DNA from 3 places in the Pseudomonas sp. C9-3 genome. Region 1 is predicted to be linked to each of the others. Evidence: predicted binding sites of a transcription regulator. Region 1 holds the regulator's gene; each other region holds the start of a gene.
What was found. Region 1 encodes FliA, which starts transcription of late flagellar genes. Its sites were predicted from a motif close to CTAAAGTTTNNNNNNNNNNNGCCGNTAA; they were not measured.
Positions count from the first base shown of each region.

Region 2: RS899_RS30955 (methyl-accepting chemotaxis protein) is a predicted target of FliA. The motif match lies at 1,796-1,823, and genes of this name have one in related genera.
Region 3: RS899_RS15030 (methyl-accepting chemotaxis protein) is a predicted target of FliA. The motif match lies at 5,986-6,013, and genes of this name have one in related genera.

Region 1 is NZ_CP135919.1:3,871,565-3,879,194, forward strand. It holds gene RS899_RS17530 (chemotaxis protein CheA) at 1-1,845, opposite strand, end outside; gene RS899_RS17535 (protein phosphatase CheZ) at 1,877-2,659, opposite strand; gene RS899_RS17540 (chemotaxis response regulator CheY) at 2,679-3,053, opposite strand; gene fliA (RNA polymerase sigma factor FliA) at 3,251-4,000, opposite strand; gene fleN (flagellar synthesis regulator FleN) at 3,997-4,824, opposite strand; gene flhF (flagellar biosynthesis protein FlhF) at 4,989-6,299, opposite strand; gene flhA (flagellar biosynthesis protein FlhA) at 6,315-7,630, opposite strand, start outside.
Region 2 is NZ_CP135919.1:263,797-271,426, forward strand. It holds gene RS899_RS01220 (DUF1631 domain-containing protein) at 1-260, shown strand, start outside; gene ampD (1,6-anhydro-N-acetylmuramyl-L-alanine amidase AmpD) at 336-908, shown strand; gene ampE (regulatory signaling modulator protein AmpE) at 905-1,747, shown strand; gene RS899_RS30955 (methyl-accepting chemotaxis protein) at 1,974-4,004, shown strand; gene RS899_RS01240 (TatD family hydrolase) at 4,368-5,147, opposite strand; gene cra (catabolite repressor/activator) at 5,152-6,144, opposite strand; gene ptsP (phosphoenolpyruvate--protein phosphotransferase) at 6,348-7,630, shown strand, end outside.
Region 3 is NZ_CP135919.1:3,371,027-3,378,656, reverse strand. It holds gene RS899_RS15055 (CcoQ/FixQ family Cbb3-type cytochrome c oxidase assembly chaperone) at 1-35, opposite strand, end outside; gene ccoO (cytochrome-c oxidase, cbb3-type subunit II) at 41-649, opposite strand; gene ccoN (cytochrome-c oxidase, cbb3-type subunit I) at 660-2,084, opposite strand; gene RS899_RS15040 (alpha/beta family hydrolase) at 2,198-2,896, shown strand; gene cprA (cationic peptide resistance protein CprA) at 2,986-4,158, shown strand; gene RS899_RS15030 (methyl-accepting chemotaxis protein) at 4,374-5,939, opposite strand; gene acnA (aconitate hydratase AcnA) at 6,136-7,630, opposite strand, start outside.

The DNA of each region.
Region 1 (7,630 bases):
GAAGGCCTGGTTGCCCAGCATCACCATCAGGGTCGGCATGATCGCCAGGGTCAGCGGGACCTTGATGACGATCTTCGAGCCCTGGCCCTTGGTCGAGTAGATGTTGATGATGCCGTTGAGCTGGGAAATCTTGGTCTTCACCACGTCCATGCCGACACCGCGGCCGGAGACGTCGGAAATCTCGGTCTTGGTCGAGAAGCCCGGCGCGAAGATCAGGTTGTAGCAGTCCGACTCGGACAGGCGATCGGCCGCGTCCTTGTCCAGCAGGCCCTTCTCCACGGCCTTGGCGCGCAGCACATCCGGGTCCATGCCTTTGCCGTCGTCGGAGATCGACAGCAGGATATGGTCGCCTTCCTGCTCGGCGGACAGCACCACCTTGCCCGAGCGGGACTTGCCGGCGGCTTCGCGCTCGTCCGGGCCTTCGATGCCGTGGTCGACCGCGTTGCGCACCAGGTGCACCAGCGGGTCGGCCAGGGCTTCGACCAGGTTCTTGTCCAGGTCGGTTTCTTCGCCGATCAGCTCGAGGTTGATCTCTTTCTTCAGGTTGCGCGCCAGGTCGCGGACCTGCCGCGGGAAGCGGCCGAAGACCTTCTTGATCGGCTGCATGCGGGTCTTCATGACCGACGACTGCAGGTCGGCGGTGACCACGTCGAGGTTGGAAACGGCCTTGGCCATCGCCTCGTCGCCGCTGTTCAGGCCCAGGCGCACCAGGCGGTTACGCACCAGCACCAGTTCGCCGACCATGTTCATGATCTCGTCCAGGCGGGCGGTGTCCACGCGCACGGTGGTTTCCGCTTCGTTGGCCGGCTTCTCTGCGGCGGCGGCCGCGCTGGGCTTGGCCGCGGCAGGCTTGGCAGCAGCCGGCGCGGGCGCGGCGGCGGGCTTGGGCGCCGGCGCAGCAGGCTGGACAGCCGGCTTGGCGGCCGCAACCGGCTCTTCCTTCGCGCCGGTGAACTGGCCCTTGCCGTGCAGTTCGTCGAGCAGCTTCTCGAATTCGTCGTCGGTGATGTTGTCGTCGCCGGAGGCCGCCGGAGCTTCCTCCGCCTTGGTCGCGGCAGCAGCCTCGACGGGAGCGGCGGCTTCTTCCTTCGCGCCGGTGAACTGGCCCTTGCCGTGCAACTGGTCGAGCAGCGCTTCGAACTCATCGTCGCTGATCTCGTCACCACCACTGGCAGCCGGCGCCTCGGCCAGCGGAGCCGGGGCGGCCTTGGCGGCTTCCTTGGCGCCAGCACTAAACTGGCCCTTGCCGTGCAATTGGTCGAGGAGTGCTTCGAATTCGTCGTCGGTGATGTCGTCGCCACCCGCGCCAACCGGTGCGGCAGGCGCGTCAGCGGTGGGTTCGAGGGCATCCATCAGTTGCTCGAACTCGGCGTCGGTGATGTCGCCGTAGGCCGCCGGAGCTTCTTCCGCAACAGGCTCGACCACGGCCGGAGCGGGAGCTTCGGCCGGGGCGGCGTTCGGGTCGGCCAGGCGCGACAGGGCAGCGAGCAGCTCGGGCGTCGCCGGAGTCGGCTCCTGCGCGTCACGCACCTGCTGGAACATGACGTTGACGGTATCCAGCGCCTGCAGCATCACGTCCATCAGCTCGGCATCCACGCGGCGTTCGCCCTTGCGCAGCATGTCGAACACGTTTTCGGCGATGTGGCAGCACTCCACCAGCGCGTTCAGCTGGAGGAAGCCGGCACCACCCTTGACGGTGTGGAACCCACGGAAGATGGCATTGAGCAGGTCCATGTCTTCCGGGCGGCTTTCCAGCTCGACCAGTTGCTCGGACAGTAGCTCGAGAATCTCGCCGGCCTCCACCAGGAAGTCCTGGAGGATTTCGTCATCGGCGTCGAAGCTCATTCGGTGCTCCCTCTACAGCGTCAGGCGACGCTTAAAAACCAAGGCTGGACAACAGGTCGTCGACATCGTCCTGACCGGACACGACGTCCTTTCTTGTATCGGCAGCAATCTGCGGACCTTCACCCTTGGACGATCTTTCTTTTTCCACCGCGTCGCGCATGCCGTCGTGGTCATGCTCGATACCGGCGTAGCGATCGACCTGACCCGCCATCCAGACCAGCTTGACCAGGTTCGACTCGACCTCGGTCACCAGCTTGGTGACGCGCTTGATCACCTGCCCGGTAAGGTCCTGGAAGTCCTGCGCCAGCAGGATGTCGTTCAGGTGGGCGGAGAGCTTGCGGCTGTCCTGGGCGCTGATGTAGAGGAACTGCTCGACGCGCTTGGCCAGGTCGCGGAAGGCGTCGGCGCCCAGCTCGCGGCGCATGAAGCGCGACCAGTCTTCCTGCAGCTCCTTGGCCTGGGTCTCGATGTGCATGACCACCGGGGTGCACTCCTCCACCAGGTCCATGGTGCGATTGGCCGCTTTCTCGGTCATCGTCACCACGTAGGACAGGCGGTCGGTCGCGTCGGCGATCTGCGACATCTCCTCGGCGTGCCGGGAGTTGGGATCGATCTGGAAGTTGACGATGGCGTTGTGCAGCTCGCGGGTGAGCTTGCCGACCTCCTGGTAGAGGCCTCGGTCGCGCGCCTGGTTGAGCTCGGAGATCAGTTGCACGGCGGTCTGAACGTCGCCGCGTTCGAGGCAGTCGACCAATTCGCGCGCGTGTTTTTTCAGGGTCGACTCGAAGTCACCCGCGGATTCGTTGAAATCCATGACGCCCTCTATGCCGGCCTTAGCTGCCGACCCGCTCGAAAATCTTCTCGATCTTTTCTTTCAGCACCTGAGCGGTGAAAGGCTTGACCACATAGCCGTTGACCCCGGCCTGGGCCGCTTCGATGATCTGGTCGCGCTTGGCTTCGGCGGTGACCATCAGCACCGGCAGGTGCTTGAGGCGCTCGTCGGCGCGGACCGCACGAAGCAGGTCGATGCCGGTCATGCCGGGCATGTTCCAGTCGGTCACGAGGAAATCGAAGTTGCCGCTGTGCAGCATCGGCAGCGCAGTGGTGCCGTCGTCGGCTTCTGCGGTGTTGGTGAACCCCAGGTCTCGCAGGAGGTTCTTGATGATGCGCCTCATCGTGGAAAAGTCGTCCACGATGAGAATTTTCATGTTCTTGTCCAAACCTGCCTCCATCGATACCAAACGCGCCCTGGCGGGCGTGCCGTCAATTCATTGAGCGCCGTGCGCTCTTTGGGGTGGATGCGTCAAAGGAACGTCACCCAAAAATTCGTAAGCCTATAACTTGCCTAAGGAAATTCCTTTCAGGCTTTACGCTCAGAACAAGCAGCCGCGAAACTACCCGATGCTCAGCGCGCGCGCCACTCCGCCAGTCGCGAGCGCAGGCGCGCGGCGCACTGGCTGTGCAGCTGGCTGACGCGGGACTCGCTGACGCCCAGTACTTCGCCGATCTCCTTGAGGTTGAGCTCCTCGTCGTAGTACAGCGCCAGGACCAGCCGCTCGCGCTCGGGCAGCTTGGTAATGGCGTCGGCCAGCGCCGCCTGGAAGCGTTCGTCTTCCAGGCCGTGGGACGGCTCGTTGTCGTGATGCGAAGCGTCTTCGGCAAGGCCACCGCCCTGTTCACCGTCCTGCAACATGTCATCGAAGCTGTACAGCCGGCTGCCCTGGGTGTCGCTGAGGATGCCGTAATAATCTTCGAGGCTCATATTGAGTTCGGCAGCAACCTCCTGATCTTTAGCGTCGCGTCCGGTGCGCGCCTCGACGGCGCGGATGGCGTCGCTGACCATACGGGTGTTGCGGTGCACCGAACGGGGCGCCCAATCGCCCTTGCGCACCTCGTCGAGCATGGCGCCACGGATACGGATGCCGGCATAGGTCTCGAAGCTCGCGCCCTTGCCCGCGTCGTACTTCTTCGCCGCCTCCAGCAGGCCGATCATCCCGGCCTGCATCAGGTCCTCCACCTGCACGCTGGCCGGCAGGCGGCCCAGCAGGTGGTAGGCGATGCGCTTCACCAGTGGTGCGTGTTTCTGGATCAGCAGTTCCTGGGAGTTATGCGCCTGTGCCTTGCTGTACATACGCGCTCCGGAGGCCGCGGTCATACGGCCGAACCCGTGGGATGTTGCACCAGGCGCTCGACGAAGAACTCCAGGTGCCCTCGTGGGTTGGCCGGCAGCGGCCAGCTGTCGACCTTCTGCGCCACCGCCCGGAAGGCCAGGGAAGCCTTGCTGCGCGGGAACGCCTCATACACCGAACGCTGCTTCTGCACCGCCTTGCGCACCGACTCGTCGTAAGGAATGGCGCCGACGTACTGCAGCGCCACGTCGAGGAAACGGTCGGTGACCTTGGTCAGCTTGGCGAACAGGTTGCGGCCCTCCTGGGGGCTGTGGGCCATGTTCGCCAGCACGCGGAAACGGGTCATGCCGTAGTCGCGGTTGAGCAGCTTGATCAAAGCATAGGCATCGGTGATGGACGTGGGTTCATCGCAGACGACCAGCAGTACTTCCTGGGCCGCGCGAACGAAGCTCACCACCGAGTCGCCGATACCGGCGGCGGTGTCCACCACCAGCACGTCGATGTTGTCGCTGATGTCGCTGAAAGCCTGGATCAGGCCGGCATGCTGCATCGGCGTGAGGTGCACCATGCTCTGGGTGCCCGAGGCCGCCGGGACGATGCGGATGCCGCCGGGCCCCTGGAGGATCACGTCGCGCAGGTCGCATTCGCCTTCGATCACGTCGGCCAGCGTGCGCTTGGGCGACAGGCCCAGCAGCACGTCGACGTTGGCCAGGCCAAGGTCGGCGTCCAGCAGCATGACGCGGCGACCAAGATCGGCCAGCGCCAGCGACAGATTCACCGACACGTTGGTCTTGCCCACGCCACCCTTGCCACCGGTGACTGCGATTACCTGAACGGGATGCATGCCCATATCAATACCTTGTCTCGTCATTCGACCGTCACGCTTCTGGCGTTTCGGCTAATCCGGCTGCGGTGCTCCACCGCTTCCGGTGCTCGCGGATCATCTTGCAGAGCATCCGCATCGCTTGGGCGGCCCAACCGGCCGCCCCACGCCCCACCCGGGGCTCACAATCCTCAGCTGGCGCGACGCACCGGCTGCTGGTAAAGGCCGGCGAACATGTCGGCCATGGCGTCCTCGCTGGGCTCTTCCGGCGACTGCAGGCTCACCGCACGGCTGACCAGTTGGTGCGCGCGTGCCACATGCAGGTCATCCGGGATCTTCGGCCCGTCAGCCAGATAGGCTACCGGGAGATGCTGGCTGATAGCCAGAGCCAGAGCTTCGCCGAGGCTTCCCGCTTCGTCCAGCTTGGTCAGGATGCACCCGGCCAGCCCACAGGAACGATAGTTCTGCCAGGCGGACTTGAGCACCTGGCTCTGGCTGGTCGCGGCCAGCACGAGGTAATTCTTCACGTTCAGGCTCAGCGACGACAGCGCTTCGAGCTGCATGCGCAGCGCCGGATCATTGGCCGGCAGGCCGGCGGTGTCGATCAGCACCAGACGCTTGCGCGCCAGCGGCGCCATGGCCTGGATCAGCGACTGGCCAGGATCGACCAGGGTCACCGGCACATTGAGGATACGGCCCAGGGTCTTGATCTGCTCCTGAGCACCGATGCGGAAGCTGTCCATGGACACCAGGGCAATGCTCTGCGCGCCGTACTTGAGTACGTAGCGGGCAGCCAGCTTGGCCAAGGTGGTGGTCTTGCCCATGCCGGCCGGGCCGACCAGGGCGATCACGCCGCCCTGCTCCAGCAGGTCGGTTTCCGGGGTGTTGATCGAGCGCGCCAGGTGCGCCAGCAGCATACGCCAGGCCTGCTTCGGATCGGCGATGGAGGCTACGCGCTCCAGCAGGCTGCGCGACAGGTCGGCCGGCAGGCCCATGCGCTGCAGGCGACGCCACAGGTTGGCCTGCTTCGGGCGCTGGTTCTGCAGCTGGTTCCAGGCGATGGAGCCCAGTTGCACTTCAATCAGTTCACGCAGGCCGTTGAGCTCGAAGCGCATGGCTTCCAGCGCCTGCTGGCCGGCGGCAGCCGGCGTCGGGGCGGCCGGCGCGGCCATGGCTTCGGCCAGGGTCTCGGCAGCACTGCGGCGCGGCGCTTCGGTGCCGTACATTTGACGGTCCTTGCGCACGCCATCGGTTGCGCGGGTCGGGGCCGACAGGTCCGCCTTGGCCTGGGCGATCTTCGCCTGGGTCTTGCGCAGTTCGGCTTCCAGCGCCGGGTTCGGCTTGCTGGCGGCCACCGGCGCCTGGTAATCCAGCGCGGCGGTCAGCTCCACGCCGCCGGCGACACGGCGGTTGCCGATGATCGAGGCATCCGGGCCCAGCTCGTCACGGACCAGTTTCATGGCCTGACGCATATCGGCGGCGAAGAAGCGTTTTACCTGCATGGCCTTGGACCTCAATCAGTTCTGCCCAACAGTGGCGACAATCGTGACTTGTTTGTTGTCCGGGATTTCCTGGTAAGCCAGCACGTTCATGGTGGGAACCGCCATCCGGGCGAATCGCGACATCATCGCGCGGATGGGACCTGCCACCAGCAGAATCGCCGGCTTGCCGAGCATCTCCTGACGCTGCGCCGCTTCAACCATCGAGCGTTGCAGCTTTTCGGCCATTCCGGGTTCCAGCAACATGCCGTCTTCGGAGCCCTGTCCGGCCTTCTGAAGACTATTGAGCAATATCTGTTCCAACCTGGGTTCCAGAGTGATCACAGGCAGCTCCGGCTCTAGTCCCACAATGGTTTGCACGATTGCGCGGGACAGCGCTACGCGAACCGCCGCTACCATCGCGGCGGGATCTTGACTCTTCGCCGCCACGTTGGCGATGGCCTCGGCGATGGTGCGGATATCGCGTACCGGCACCTGTTCCTGCAGCAGCGCCTGCAGCACCTTGAGCAGGGTCGACAGGGAAATCAGCCCCGGCACCAGCTCTTCGGCGAGCTTGGGCGAAGTCTTGGCCAGCAGCTGCATCAGTTGCTGGACTTCCTCGTGGCCGAGCAGCTCATGGGCGTGCTTGTGCAGCACCTGGTTCAGGTGGGTGGCAACCACGGTGCTGGCATCCACCACCGTGTAGCCCAGGGACTGCGCCTGGTCGCGCTGCGAGGCCTCGATCCATACGGCTTCCAGACCGAAGGCCGGGTCCTTGCCGGCGATGCCGTTGAGGGTGCCGAACACCTGGCCAGGGTTGATCGCCAGGTCGCGGTCCGGATAGATCTCGGCTTCGGCCACGCTGACGCCCATCAGCGTCAGGCGGTAGGCATTGGGCAGCAGGTCGAGGTTGTCGCGGATATGCACCGACGGCATCAGGAAGCCCAGGTCCTGGGACAGCTTCTTGCGCACGCCCTTGATCCGCGCCAGCAGCTGGCCGCCCTGATTGCGGTCCACCAGCGGAATCAGGCGGTAGCCCACTTCCAGGCCGACCATGTCCACCGGGGTCACGTCATCCCAGCCCAGCTCCTTGGTCTGCTCGGCGCGCTGGGCGGGCAGCAGTTCCTGCTGCGTCTGGGCTTCCTGTTCGGCCTTCTGGGTAGCCTGGCGCTGGCGGTTCCAGATCATCCAGGCGCCACCGGCAGCCAGGGCGCCCAGGCCAACGAAGGAAACGTGCGGCATGCCGGGCACCAGGCCCATGGCGATGAGGATGGCGGCAGAGATGGCCAGCGCCTTGGGCGAGGCGAACATCTGGCGGTTGACCTGGGCCCCCATGTCCTCGGAGCTGGACACAC
Region 2 (7,630 bases), 3.1 Mb from region 1:
ACGACCTGCGTGTCGGTAGCTGGGTGGAAATCCAGGAAGACGAAGAGCACAAGCTGCGCTGCAAGCTGGCAGCTGTGATCCGCCCGAGCGGTCGCTACATCTTCGTCAACCGCACCGGCATGAAGGTGCTGGAAAAGACCCGCATGAGCCTGGCGGTCGAGTTCCGTCGCAACGCCGTGCGCCTGCTCGACGATGCACTGCTGTTCGACCGCGCCCTGGAATCGGTGATCGGCAACCTGCGCCGCCTGAAGAACGCCTGAGCCCGCTGGCTGCGCGCCAGCGGGTGCATTTCCCCCGTCGCCTGCTTTAGAGTGGGGCTCTGCCAAGGAGTCTCCATGCAGATCGACCCCGAATCCGGCTGGTGCCTAGACGCCCAGCGCTGCCCTTCGCCGAACTTCAACGCCCGCCCCGATGGTGAGGAAGTCTCGCTGCTGGTCATCCACAACATCAGCCTGCCGCCCGGCCAGTTCGGTACCTGCAAGGTGCAGGAGTTCTTCCAGAACCGCCTCGCTGCTGACGAGCATCCGTACTTCGCCAGCATCTGCAGCCTGACGGTGTCCGCACACTTCCTCATCGAGCGCGACGGCTCGCTGTTCCAGTTCGTTTCCTGCAACTCGCGCGCCTGGCATGCCGGTGTGTCCAGGTTCGATGGACGGGAGAACTGCAACGATTTCTCCATCGGTATCGAACTGGAAGGCACCGACATCGAACCCTACAGCGACCGCCAGTACGAAGTGCTCGCCGAGCTGACGCGGCAGCTGCGCAAGGTTTATCCCGCGATCACGGCCGAGCGCATCCAGGGGCATTGCGACATCGCGCCGGAGCGCAAGACCGACCCCGGCGAGGCATTCGACTGGGCGCGCTACCTTGCCGATATCGGCGCGGCTGTGAAGAAGGAGTCGACATGAGTTTCCTGGTGCTGTTGCTGGTTCTGTTGGTCGAGAAGTTTTCCAGCTGGCGCGCACGGGTACAGCGTGACGGCTGGTGGCTCGGCTGGCTGGATACCGTGGGTGGCGTGAAGTCGCTGGTGGCGCAGCCCTGGCTCGCCCTGCTGGTGGCCATCCTGCCGCCGCTGCTGTTGCTGGCGCTGCTGCTGACCATTCTGGAGCCGGTGGCCTACGGCCTGCTGGCGCTTCCGGTACAACTGCTGGTGGTGGTCTGGAGCCTGGGGCGCGGCGATGTGCTGCGTGCCATCGGGCCGTTCCGCGATGCTTGGCGCCGTGAAGATGCCCAGGCGGCCTACCACGTCGCCGAGCGTGACCTGGGCGTGCAGGTCCAAGCCGATGGTGACGACGATCTGTTCGCCGTGGTGCAGGGCACATTGGTCTGGGAGGCCTACCAGGCCTTCTTCGCGGTGATCTTCTGGTACGCGCTGCTCGGCCCGGTGGCCGCGCTGGCCTACCGGCTGCTCGCCATTGCCGCCGAGCAGGGGCGCCAGCCGGTGCTGCGCGAGCGCGCCGCACAGTTGCGCCATGCCTTCGACTGGCTGCCGGCACGGGCACTCGTGCTGAGTTTCGCGCTGGTCGGCAACTTCGTCGCGGTGACCCGTACGCTGTTGCATGACCTGCTGGCCTGGGATGTACCTGCCGCTCGTCTGCTGGCGCGCGCCGGGTACGTGGCCGAAGACTTCAACGAGGGCGGCCTGGGCGCCAAGGGCGTCGCCAGCCTGGATGCTCTATGGCAGCTGCTGGTGCGCTCCGCCGTGCTCTGGTATGCGGTCTTCGCCATCTGGGCATTGCTGCTCTGAGCTCGCGAATCGGGCCGGCTGCCGCCGGTCCGATGATGGCATTTTAACCTTAAGTTACAGAACTCCCCGCCGATATCAGGTACACATCGATTCCAAAGCGCGAGATGACGGTCGCTGTACGACAGCGGCCGCGCCAATGAGCGCACGTGGCGACAACCCGTCCAGGGGCGCGCCGCACTATCCCCGACAAGCAACATAACAATAACGGGAACAGGAGACGTCTTTCGTGAGGACCGTGCTCTATCCGGCCATCGCGCTGATGAACCGTCTGAGCTTCGGCATGAAGTTCAGCCTGATCAGTGTGCTGTTTTTCCTGCCGATGCTGATTACCAACTTCTACCTGGTGCGCGACTCCTACCGGCAGTTCGTCAGTACCCGTGCCGAACTGGAAAGCCTCCAGTTGATCGGCAACGGGCTGCAGGTGCGCCGCCACCTCGAGTCCTACAACGACCTGTTGCAGATCAACGGGGTGCTTGGCCAGTCGAACAAGTCTTCCGGCATCGACTCGCGCATCAGCCAGTTGCACAAGGACCTGCAGGCGCAGATCCAAGCGCTGCAACCGGTCACCCAGGACGCCGAGCAGATCACCGAGTTCAACACCAAGCGCGATGAGTTGCTTGCCAGCCTGAAGGGCGTTGACGCCGAGGGCTCGCTGCAGAGCAAGTCGGCCATGGCGGCGCGCCTGCTCAGCGAAGTGCAGGTCTTCAACAAGCTGCTGGTGTCCCAGGCTGGCCTGAGCCAGGACGACGCCCGCGACCTGCGCCAGTTGGCCGAACTGATCACCTCCGGCACTCCACAGGTGACCGAGACCCTCAGCCAAGGCCGCACCATGGGGGCCAGCGCGCTGGGCCAGGGCTTCCTGAATTCCTCCACCAGCAGCAAGCTCGATGACCTGCTGCAGGAGCTGGAGAAGCTCCACGCCGAATACGGGCTCAAGCTGCAGGAAGCGCTGGGCGCCAGCGCTGCAGCGCAGAGCACGCTGGCCGCCGATGCCCAGGCCAGCCGCGAAACGATCAAGGCCATGGGTAAGCTGTTCGAGGACAAGGTGGTGATGGCCGACACCCTCGACACGCCCTGGCTTGACTTCTACGAACAGGTCAGCAAGGCGATCGAGCAGACCTATCGCCTGGACGACCATGTCCTGCAGTTCTTCGACGGCCAGTTACAGGCCCGCCTGGCCAGCAAGCAGCGGCAGATGGTGCTGCTGGTGGTGGCGCTGCTGGTGGTGTTCGTTTCCATCGTCTACCTCTACGGCGGCTTCTACGTCTCCACCCGCACCACCCTCAAGAGCCTGGGCAAAATGATGGAGCGCGTCGCCGCCGGCGACATGACCGTCAACTTCCAGGCCCAGAGCCGCGACGAGCTGGGCGAGCTGGGCGATGCCTTCAACCAGACCGTGTCGAAGATCCACGACCTGATCGAGCAGGTCGGCCGCACGGTCAGCGAAGTGGAGCGGCAGACCGTGCGCGTGGAGTCGGTTTCCGCCGAGAGCAACCAGGCGGTAGCCGGCCAGCGCAACCAGATCGAGCAGGTCGCCACGGCCATGAACCAGATGGCCGCAACCGCCCAGGAGGTCGCGCGCAGCGCCGCCGTGGCGGTGGGCAGCGCCCACAACGTGAACCAGGAAACCACCAGCGGCCGCGCCCTGGTGGCATCCCAGGTGGGCAGCATCCAGCGCCTGGCTGGCGAGATCGACGAGTCGGTGGCGGTGATCAACCAGCTGGCCGCCGACAGCGCTTCGATCAGCCGTGTGCTGGACGTGATCAAGGGCATTGCCGAGCAGACCAACCTGCTGGCGCTCAACGCAGCCATCGAGGCGGCGCGTGCTGGCGAGCAGGGCCGGGGCTTCGCCGTGGTCGCCGATGAGGTGCGTACCCTGGCCAAGCGCACCCAGCAGTCCACCGAGGAGATCGAGCAGATGATCGCTCGCCTGCAGAATGGTGTGGGCGCCGCCGTGAAGGCCATGGGCAGCAGCCACCAGACCGCCGATGGCACTGTCAGCCAGTCGGCCCAGGTGCAGCAGGCGCTGGAGAATATCCTCAGCGCGGTCGGCGCCATCGTCGATCAGAATCAGCAGATCGCCGCTGCGGCCGAGCAGCAGACCGCCGTGGCCCACGACATCGACCAGAACATCGTCGAGATCAACCAGGCCGGCGAGCGCACCTCCGAAGGTGCCAGCGAGACCGAGCGCGCCAGCCGCGAACTGGCCGGGCAGGTGGTGGAACTGAAACGACTGATCGGCGCGTTCCGCGTTTGATTCGCAAGATCCGGAGCGGACGCTGCGATCCGCCCCGCAACCGGGTTTTCGCCAGCAGACCGATGTCCGTGGGTCGCACGGATGCACCCCATCTCACGGGCATCGGTTTGTCGGTGAATTTACTTTGCAGAGGCAGCTGATTTCGGTCGAGATCCTGATGCCGATGCTTCCCCCTCACCCCAGCCCTCTCCCTCAGGGAGAGGAAGCCGCCCGTGCCGGCTGACGCCGAGGTTTCATCCTGTGCCGAACGGTCCCCTCTCCCGCTTGCGGGAGAGGGTTAGGGTGAGGGGCTATTGAATTTGTAGGAGCGGATTTATCCGCGATCAGCAGTGGCCGGAAACCAATCGCGGACGGAGTCCGCTCCTACCTCCAGCCAAACAGCTCCATCGCGTTGCGCGTGCTGGCGCTGGCCAGCTCTTCCGGGCTGATGCCCTTCAACTCCGCCAGTGCCACGCAGATATCCGGCAGATGTTCCGGGCTGTTGCGTACGCCGGGATACATCGACGGCGCCATGTCCGGCGAGTCGGTCTCCAGCACGATGGACTCCAGCGGTATCTCCGGCACCACCTTGCGCAGGCGGTTGGCCTGCGGCCAGGTCGGCGCGCCGCCCAGGCCCAGGCGGAAGCCCAGCTTGAGGTATTCGCGGGCTTCCTCGCGGCTGCCGGCGAAGGCGTGGACGATGCCCTGGCGTCTGGGCTTGTAGCGCTTGAGCGTGGCGATCATCGCCGCATGGGCACGGCGCACGTGCAGCAGCACCGGCAGCTCGAAGTCGATGGCGATGCGCAGCTGTTCCTCGAAGATGGCCTGCTGGCCGTCGCGGTCGAGGTCTTCCAGGTAGTAGTCCAGGCCGATCTCGCCCACCGCGCAGAGCTTCGGGTGGCCGGCCAGACGCTGCAGCCATTCGCGCAGGGCCGCGAGGTGTTCCGGCTTGTGTCGCGCCAGATAGATCGGATGGAGGCCCAGGGCGGCGTAGAGGTCCGGCTCGCTGTCCACCAGCGCCCAGACGTCCTCCCAGTTCTCGCGGAACACCCCCAGCAGCACCTGTCGTTCCACGCCCCGCTCGCGGCTGCGTTGCAGCACGGCGGCGCGGTCCTGCTCGAAGTCCGGGCAGTCGAGGTGGTTGTGGGTGTCGATCAGGCGCATCGCTTCACTCCGTGCGCAGCTTGAGGTTGCGCGGGATCGGGTGCACGCCGGGCGTGTAGCTGTTCTGTTCGATGGCGGCCAGCGCCAGGTCCAGCGCGCGCTCGGCGATCAGCGCGTGCTGCTGGGAAATCGCGTTGACCTTCAGCGGAACGAAGTCCAGCAACTGGGTATCGCCGAAGGTGGCAATGCGCAGGTTTGCCGGCCAGCCGCTGGGCAGCGCCTGGAGCACGTCGAACACGCCTTCGAGCAGCACGTAGGAGGTGGTGATCAGCGCGTCGGGCAACTGCCCCTGGCCGGCCAGCAGCTCCTCCATCAGACGCCGGCCACACGGACGGCTGAAGGTCTCGCCGTGCTCGACCAGCACCTGGCCCTTGTAATCGCGCAGGGCGCTGCGGAAGCCGGCGGCGCGTTCCTGGGAAATGATCAGCTCCGGCCGCGCGCCAAGCAGGGCGATACTGCGGGGCGCGGGCCTCAGCAGGCTGGCGGTGAGGCGGTGGCTGGCGTCGCGGTCGTCGCTGACCACCGAGCAGAAGCGCTGCGGGTCGAGTTGGCGATCCACCGCGATGATCGGCACGCCGTCAGCCTGCAGGCGGGCGTGGCTTTCGTCTCCGACGGGCAGGCAACTGGCGACGATGAGTGCGTCGCAGCGGCGTGCGCGGAACAGGTTGAGCACCTGGCGCTCGGTGTCCGGTTCGTCGTCGGAACAGGCGATCAGCAACTGGTAGCCGCGCGCCCGGGCACCTTGCTCCAGCAGCTTGGCGAGCTTGGCGTAGCTGGGGTTCTCCAGGTCCGGCAGGACGAAGCCCAGGGTTCGGGTCTGCCCGCGCCGCAGGCTGGCCGCCTGCTGGTCCGGGTGGTAGCCGTGCTCCTCGATCACCGCGCGCACGCGCTCCACCGTGGCGGCGCTGATGCGGCGCTGGACGGCCTTGCCATTGATCACATAGCTGGCGGTGGTGACCGAAACACCGGCCAGGCGGGCGATATCACTGAGTTTCAACGCGGGATGCTGCCGACAATTGGGGGCTTCAAGGATCACGCATTATCGAGTAACGTGCCAGTCTCAATAGGTGAAACGATTCAGCATTGCGCACGCAGTATTGCCTGAACCCTGTTCCTGCGCCGCAGCCTCTAAGCTGATCACCGTATAAGCGGATAACCGCCCCAGCGCCGGCACGCGCGAACGCCGGTGAGGAGAACGCGATGCTCGAATTCAACGCGCAGCAGGTCCGCATGGGCCAGCGCGCTGCCGACAAGCAGGCCGCCCTGGCCATGCTCGGCTCTGCCCTCGAAGACGATGGCCTGGTCGCCGAAGGCTACCTGGCGGGTCTTCAGGCCCGTGAAGCGCAAGGCTCCACCTATCTCGGGCAGGGCATCGCCATTCCCCACGGCACGCCGGAAACGCGCCACCTGGTGCAGCGCACCGGCGTACGCCTGATGCACTTCCCCGAGGGGGTGGCCTGGGGCGACGGGCAGACCGTGCACCTGGCCATCGCCATTGCGGCCAAGTCCGATGAGCACCTGCGCCTGCTGCAACTGCTTACCCGCGCGCTGGGCGATGCTGAAGTGGGCCCGGCCTTGCGTGCAGCGGAAAAACCCGAGGACCTGCTGCAGCTGCTGCAACGTGGCGCGCCTCAGCCGTTGCTGTTCGACGAGCATCTGGTCGGGCTTGGCGTCGCTGCCGAAGACTTCGACGAACTGGCGTTGGTCGGTGCGCGGCGTTTGAAGAAGGCCGGCTGCGTGGTTCCCGGCTTCGCTGCCGCGCTGCATGACCAGGAGGCCCTGCCGTTGGGCGCGGGGCTCTGGTGGCAGGACAGCGAGCAATGCGTCACTCGTCCGGGCCTCGTCTTCGTTACCCCCGCGCGCGAGCTGAGCCACGCCGGCCAGCCGGTGCGTGGCCTGTTCTGCCTGGCTCGCCAGGACGACGCGCACGGGGCGGTGTTCGCGCGCCTGTGCGACCTGCTGGTGGATGGCCGTGCCGGCGAGCTGGCCAGCGCCACCTCCGTACGTGCGGTGCTGGAAGCCCTGGGCGGTGAATTGCCGGTGGATTGGCCGAGCATCCGGGTGCCGCTGGCTAACCCGCATGGCCTGCACGCGCGCCCGGCGCAGGTGCTGATGCTGCTGGCGCGGGACTACAGCGGCGAAATTCGCGTGCGCATCGCCGAGGGCGACAGCGCCCCGGTTTCCATCCGCAGCCTGAGCAAACTGCTCACCCTTGGCGCGCGGCGTGGGCAGGTGCTGGAGTTCTTCGCCGAGCCGGAAATCGCCGAGGCCGCACTGGCTGCCGTTCGCGCGGCCGTGGAGCAGGGCCTGGGCGAGGAAGTCGAGCCGCTGCCGGAAACCCTCGAGTTGATCGTCGACAGCGTGCAACAGGACGAGCAGGAATTGCAGGCCGTGCGGGCTCCCGAAGCGGGCGTGCAGTTGCAGGCCATTGCCGCAGCGCCGGGCATTGCCCACGGCCCTGCGTACGTGCAGGTCGCTCGTGC
Region 3 (7,630 bases), 500 kb from region 1:
ACGGTGCCGAGGCCGCGAATGGTCCCGATATCCAAGGTTGTCACCGCTTGTTCTTGATGGAGGTGCCGAGGACCTGCAGGTACGCGACTACCGCGTCCATTTCGGTCTTCCCTTTGACGGCGTCGCTGGCGCCAGCGATGTCGTCGTCCGTGTAGGGCACGCCCATGACACGCATCACTTCCAGTTTCTTCGCCGTGTCCTTGCCGTCGAGCTTGTTCTCGACCAGCCAGGGGTAGGCGGGCATCTTCGACTCCGGGACCACGTTGCGCGGGTTGTACAGGTGCGCGCGGTGCCAGTCGTCCGAGTAGCGGCCGCCGACGCGGGCCAGGTCCGGGCCGGTACGCTTGGAGCCCCACAGGAATGGGTGGTCCCAGACGCTTTCGCCGGCAACGGAGTAGTGGCCGTAGCGCTCGGTCTCGGCGCGGAACGGACGGATCATCTGCGAGTGACAGCCCACGCAGCCTTCGCGGATGTAGACGTCACGGCCTTCCAGTTGCAAGGCGGTGTAGGGCTTCATGCCTTCGACCGGGGTGTTGGTGACGTCCTGGAAGAACAGCGGGACGATCTGAGTCAGGCCGCCGATGCTCACGGCGACAGCCATGCACAGGGCCAGCAGGCCGACGTTTTTCTCAAGTACTTCGTGTTTCATGTCGGACTCCTCAGGCCATCTGCGCCGCGGCTTGCATTTCGGCCGGTTTGGCGGCCGCTACGGTGCGCCAGACGTTGTAGGCCATGACCAGCATGCCCAGCAGGAAGATGGCACCACCGATCATCCGCACGATGAAGCCGGGGTGGCCGGCGGCCAGGGCTTCGACGAAGGAGTAGGTGAGGGTGCCGTCGGAGTTCACTGCGCGCCACATCAGGCCCTGGGTGATGCCGTTGACCCACATGGAGGCGATGTACAGAACGGTGCCGATGGTGGCCAGCCAGAAGTGGGTGTTGATCAGGCCCACGCTGTGCATCTGCTCGCGGCCGAAGACTTTCGGGATCATGTGGTACAGCGAGCCGATGGATACCATCGCTACCCAACCCAGGGCGCCGGCGTGTACGTGGCCGATGGTCCAGTCGGTGTAGTGGGAGAGGGCGTTGACGGTCTTGATGGCCATCATCGGGCCTTCGAAGGTGGACATGCCGTAGAAGGCCAGGGAAACCACCAGGAAGCGCAGGATCGGGTCGGTGCGCAGCTTATGCCAGGCGCCGGAGAGGGTCATCATGCCGTTGATCATGCCGCCCCAGCTCGGAGCCAGCAGGATCAGGGACATCACCATGCCCAGCGACTGCGCCCAATCCGGCAGCGCGGTGTAGTGCAGGTGGTGCGGGCCGGCCCAGATGTAGACGGCGATCAGCGCCCAGAAGTGGACGATGGACAGGCGATAGGAATAGACCGGACGCTCGGCCTGCTTCGGAACGAAGTAGTACATCATCCCCAGGAAGCCGGCGGTCAGGAAGAAGCCCACGGCGTTGTGGCCGTACCACCACTGGATCATGGCGTCAGTGGCGCCCGAGTACAGGGAGTAGGACTTGGTCAGGCTGACCGGGATTTCCAGGTTGTTGACCACGTGCAGGATCGCCACGGTCAGGATGAAGCCGCCGAAGAACCAGTTGCCCACGTAGATGTGCTTGGTCTTGCGCTTCATCAGCGTGCCGAAGAAGACGATGGCGTAGGAAACCCAGACGATGGTGATCAGGATGTCGATCGGCCATTCCAGCTCGGCGTACTCCTTGGAGGAGGTCATGCCCAGCGGCAGGGTAATGGCCGCCAACAGGATCACCAGCTGCCAACCCCAGAAGGTGAAGGAAGCGAGCGGACCTGCGAACAGGCGGGTCTGGCAGGTGCGCTGCACCGAGTAGTAGCTGGTGGCGAACAGTGCGCAGCCGCCGAAGGCGAAGATCACCGCATTGGTATGCAGCGGGCGCAGGCGCCCGAAGCTCGTCCACGGTAAGCCGAGGTTAAGGTCCGGCCACACCAATTGAGCGGCGATCAGGACACCGACGGCCATGCCGACGATCCCCCATACCACTGTCATAATGGCGAACTGGCGGACCACCTTATAGTTATAAGCGGTCTGATTGGTTGTGCTCATTTATGGGCTTCCATCCACGGTTATGGGCTATGCCCATCCCGGCAGGTTTTTTACGGCTTACGCCGCCCCTCCCCCTTGGGATAGGTACTAATTCGGAATTAGCGGAGTGAAGGATGGATAAAGGCCCGTCGAGGAATATTGATTCGGATCAATTGCCGCCTGAGACCCCTGTCGCGGGCGCATGCGGTCCTTTGTCGCTGCTGCGGAACCCGGCACGGCGCGAACTGTCGGCTACGCTGGTTCTGGCCCATGGCGCGGGTGCGCCAATGGACAGCCCGTTCATGGGCGATATCGCCGCGCGGTTGGCCGAACGGGGTATCTCCGTCGTGCGCTTCGAGTTCCCCTATATGGCTATGCGCCGCGAGGACGGCCGGCGGCGTCCGCCCAATCCGCAGAAGCACTTGCTGGAGTGCTGGCGGCAGGTTTACGCGCAGGTTCGCGCCGAAGTAGCAGGCAAGCTGGCGATTGGCGGCAAATCCATGGGCGGGCGCATGGCCAGCCTGTTGGCGGACGAACTGGGCGCCGACGCGCTGGTCTGCCTGGGCTACCCGTTCTATGCCGCCGGCAAGCCGGAAAAACCGCGCGTGGCCCACCTCGCCGAACTGAAGACGCCAACCCTGATCGTCCAGGGCGAGCGCGATGCACTGGGCGACCGCCGCACGGTCGAAGGCTACGCGTTGTCGCCGGCGATCCAGCTGCACTGGCTGGCGGCGGCCGACCATGATCTCAAGCCACTCAAGGCGTCCGGGCTGACCCATGACCAGCACCTGGAAACGACCGCCGAGCAGATAGCAGCATTCCTCGCGTCGTAACCACGCCTTAAGGCAAGCCTTCCTATCCTCGCCGCCGCCGGCTCTCTGGAGCCGGCGCCCCGCTTCCAGAGGACAGGCCGAAGGCTGCCATGAACACCGAATTCGCTGATCGCATTACCCCCCATTCTTCCCGCTTCACCCACGGCGCCGCGCACAGTCTGCTGCTGACGGGTGCCACCGGTTTCCTCGGCGGCGCTGTTGCCGCGCACCTGATTGCCGATGGCCAGAGCGAGGCGTTGCTGTTCCTGGTGCGCGCCGAAACGCCAGCCCAGGGCCTGGAGCGCCTGCGTGACAACTTGCGTCTGCACTGCGTGCCAGAGACTGCTCTGGAGCGCCTCCAGGGCCACCAGATCCTCTGCGGCGACCTGCTCGACACCGCCTGGATGCAGGGCGAGCGCGCTCGCCTGATGCGCGTGGAACAGGTGATCAACTGTGCCGCCGTTGCCTCGTTCTCGAAGAACCCGAGCATCTGGCCGGTCAACGTCGAAGGCACTTTCGCCTTCGCCCGGCTGCTCAGCCAGTCGCGTAACCTCAAGCGCTTCCTGCATGTGGGCACGGCCATGTGCTGTGGCCCGCAGCGTGAGTCGCCAGTGCGCGAGTCCTGGGATTTCCCGGACAGCGAGGAGCAGTTGGTGGACTACACCGCGTCCAAGGCCGAGATCGAGCGGCGCATGCGTGAAGAGCTGCCGCAATTGCCGCTGGTGGTGGCGAGACCGTCCATCGTGGTCGGGCATCGCGAGTTGGGCTGCCGCGCCTCGGGCAGCATCTTCTGGGTGTTCCGCATGGGCTTCGCCCTGGAGAGTTTCACCTGCGGCCTGGACGAGCAGATCGACGTGATCCCGGTGGATTACTGCGCCGAAGCGCTGGTGGCCCTGGCGCTCAAGCCGAAGTTGAGCCACAGCCTCTACCACATCTCCGCCGGCCACGGTTCGGCCTGCACCTTCGGCGAGATCGACCAGGCCTACGCCGACGCGCGCGGCGAAGCGCCGGTGGGCAAGCGTTACCGCAAGGTCAGTTCACAGGACCTGCGCGAACTGGCGGGCAGTTTCGAGAGCCGCATCGGCAAGGCCAATCCACGCCTGGTACTGCGCGCGCTGCGCCTGTACAGCGGCTTCGCCGACCTCAACTACCTGTTCGACAACCAGCGCCTGCTCGACGAGGGGATCGCTGCGCCGCCGCGCTTCACCGACTACGTGGACGTCTGCGTGCATTCCTCGCGGGATGTGAGCATCCCGGCGCAGATGCAGTGGGATTTCAAGTAGCCGGCTGAAGGCTGCGAGTGGGTGTGCGCTGTAGGAGCGAGCTTGCTCGCGAACCCGGCCCTGTCGTGGAGCTGTTCGCGAGCAAGCTCGCTCCTACAAAGAGCTGAGCCGCGAGGCGCTGGGCCGTAGGGCGAATAACCCGGAACGGGTTATCCGCCGTTTCAGGTTACGGCGGATAACGCTGGCGCGTTATGCGCCCTACGCGTTGTCTGGTCTCAGCGGTTGAACCGCTCTACCAGCGAGTACTGGCGCTGCGCGGTCTGCGTCAGTTCCTCGCTGAGCAGAGCGGTGCGCTGGGCTTCGCCGGACGTCTGGTCGGCGAGGTTGGCGATGGTGCTGATGTTGCGGTTGATCTCCTCGGCCACGGCGCTCTGTTCTTCCGCGGCGGCGGCGATCTGGGTGGCCATTTCGGTGATGTTGGCCACTGCGTCGCTGATGCCGACCAGCGCGCTATCCGCCTGCAGCACACGCTCCACGCCTTCGTCGGCCTGGCGGCGACCGGAGTCCATGGCGCGCACGGCTTCCGTGGCGGTGTTCTGCAGGTTGGCGATGAGCTGGTGAATCTGTCCGGTGGACTCGGCGGTGCGCTGAGCCAGCGAACGAACTTCGTCGGCGACCACGGCAAAGCCACGCCCCATCTCGCCAGCACGGGCGGCTTCGATGGCGGCATTGAGTGCCAGCAGGTTGGTCTGGTCGGCGATGCCCTTGATCACGTCCACCACGCCGCCGATCTGTTCGCTGTCGCGGGCGAGTTGGCTGACCGCCTCACCGGTTTCACCCACGGAACTGGAGAGACGCTGCATGGCCTCACGAGTCTCTGCGGCGATCTGTCGGCCCTCGGTGGTCAGGTCGTTGGCCTGGCGGGTGGCATCGGCGGTGCGCTGCACGTTGTCGGCCACTTCCTGGGTGGTAGCGGCCATCTGGTTGACGGCGGTGGCTACCTGCTCGGTCTCCTGACGCTGACGGTCGAGGCCGGCGGAACTGTGGTGGGCCAGTGAGTCGGCTTCGCGGGCCTGCTCGGTGAGCGTTTCGGCGGTGTCCTGCAGGCGGGTCAGACAGGTCTTCAGGCGTGCTTCCTGGCTGAGAATGGACATTTCCAGGCGCGCCTGTGCGCCACGGCTGTCGGTGTACATCTGTGCGATCAGCGGGTCGGAAGTGGTCTGCTCGGCCAGGCGCAGCAGGCGCTTGAGGCCGCGCTGCTGCCAGCCAAGGCCGGCGAGGCCCAGCGGGATCGACAGCAGGGCGGCCAGCAGGAAGCCCCAATGCGAATTCAGCCAGACGCCGATAAGGAAGCCGATCTGGCCGATCAGAATGAACGGCAGCCAGTCCAGCAGCACCGGCAACCAGCGGTCGCGAGCCGGAATGGCTGACTTGCCGGTGTTGATCCGTGCGTACAGCGCTTCGGCGCGGCGCACCTGTTCAGCGGTGGGTTTCACCCGCACCGATTCGTAACCGACGATCTCGTTGCGCTCATAGATGGGCGTGACGTAGGCGCTGACCCAGTAGTGGTCGCCGTTCTTGCAGCGGTTCTTGACGATGCCCATCCACGGGCGGCCCTTTTTCAGGGTGGCCCACATGTGCGCGAACACGGCGGACGGAACGTCCGGGTGGCGCACCAGGTTGTGCGGTGCGCCGACCAGTTCCTCACGGGAGAATCCGCTGATGGCGGTAAAGGCTTCGTTGGCGTAACCGATCACGCCGCGGGCATCGGTGGTGGAGATCAGCCGCTGTTCGGCGGGGAAGGAGCGTTCACGCTGGGTGATCGGCTGGTTGTTGCGCATCAGGCTGGGATCTCGGGCAAAGTCGGAAATGGTACGTCTGTCCAGCTTATCGGCCGCCGGATCGGAAATTTGATAGCGATCACAGAAAAATGTCAGAAGAGTGACGCCAGGATATGGACGATAGCCTATCGCCATCGGTCACGGAAATGGAACGAAAGAAGGAGGGCGGCGGCCCGTTGCAGGCCGCCGCACCGTTCTAGATCAAGCTGCGCAGCACATAGTGGAGGATGCCGCCGGCCTTGAAGTACTCGACTTCGTTCTGGGTATCGATGCGGCAGAGCACCTCGAAGCTGTCCTGGCTGCCGTCTTCGCGCGTCACCCCGACCTTGAGGTTCATATGCGGCTTCAGTTCGCCCGACAGGCCACTGATGCTCAGCACTTCCTTGCCGGTCAGCTTGAGCGCCTTGCGGTCCTGGCCATCCTTGAACTGCAGCGGCAGCACGCCCATGCCGACCAGGTTGGAGCGGTGGATGCGCTCGAAGCTCTCGGCGATCACCGCTTTCACACCCAGCAGGTTGGTGCCCTTGGCCGCCCAGTCGCGGGAGGAACCGGTGCCGTATTCCTTGCCGGCGATGATTACCAGCGGCGTGCCGTCCTGCTGGTAGCGCATGGCGGCATCGTAGATCGCCAGCTTGTCGCCAGTCGGTACGTAGAGCGTGTTGCCACCTTCCTCGCCACCGAGCATCTCGTTCTTGATGCGGATGTTGGCGAAGGTGCCGCGCATCATGACCTCATGGTTGCCACGACGTGAGCCGTAGGAGTTGAAATCGGCGTAGGCCACGCCGTGCTCGCTGAGGTAGCGTCCGGCGGGGCTGTCCTTCTTGATGTTGCCGGCGGGGGAAATGTGGTCGGTGGTCACCGAGTCGCCCAGTACCGCGAGGATGCTCGCACCGTCGATATCCCCGACGTTCGGCGGGGCTTCGGCGATGTGCTCGAAGAACGGCGGATGCTGGATGTAGGTGGAGTCGTCCTGCCAGGTGTAGGTCTTGGCGTCCGGCACCTGGATTGCGCGCCATTTCTCGTCGCCCTGGAAGACTTCGGCGTACTCCTTGTGGAACATCGCCGTATCGACTTTCTGTACGGCGTCAGCGATTTCCTGCTGGGTTGGCCAGATGTCCTTCAGATAGACAGGCTGGCCGTCCTTGCCGGTGCCCAGCGGGTCCCTGGTCAGGTCGGTGCGCACGGTGCCGGCCAGGGCGTAGGCGACCACCAGCGGCGGCGAGGCCAGCCAGTTGGTTTTCACCAGCGGATGGACGCGGCCTTCGAAGTTGCGGTTGCCGGAAAGCACCGAGGCGACCGTCAGGTCGGCCTGTTGCACCGCTTTCTCGATGGGCTCAAGCAGCGGCCCCGAGTTGCCGATGCAGGTGGTGCAGCCGTAACCCACCAGGTCGAAGCCCAGTTCGTCCAGGTAGCGGGTCAGGCCGGCGGCGTGGAAGTAGTCGGTCACCACTTTCGAACCGGGTGCGAGCGAGCTCTTCACCCAGGGCTTGCGCTGCAGGCCTTTCTCCAGCGCCTTCTTCGCCAGCAGGCCGGCGGCCATCATGACGCTGGGGTTGGAGGTGTTGGTGCAGGAGGTGATGGCGGCGATTACCACGGCGCCGTTCTTCAGCCGATGAGTCTGGCCCTCGTGCTGGTAATCGGCCTCGCCGGCCGCAATGGAGGCGCCCACGGCTGCACCGCCACCGCCTTCA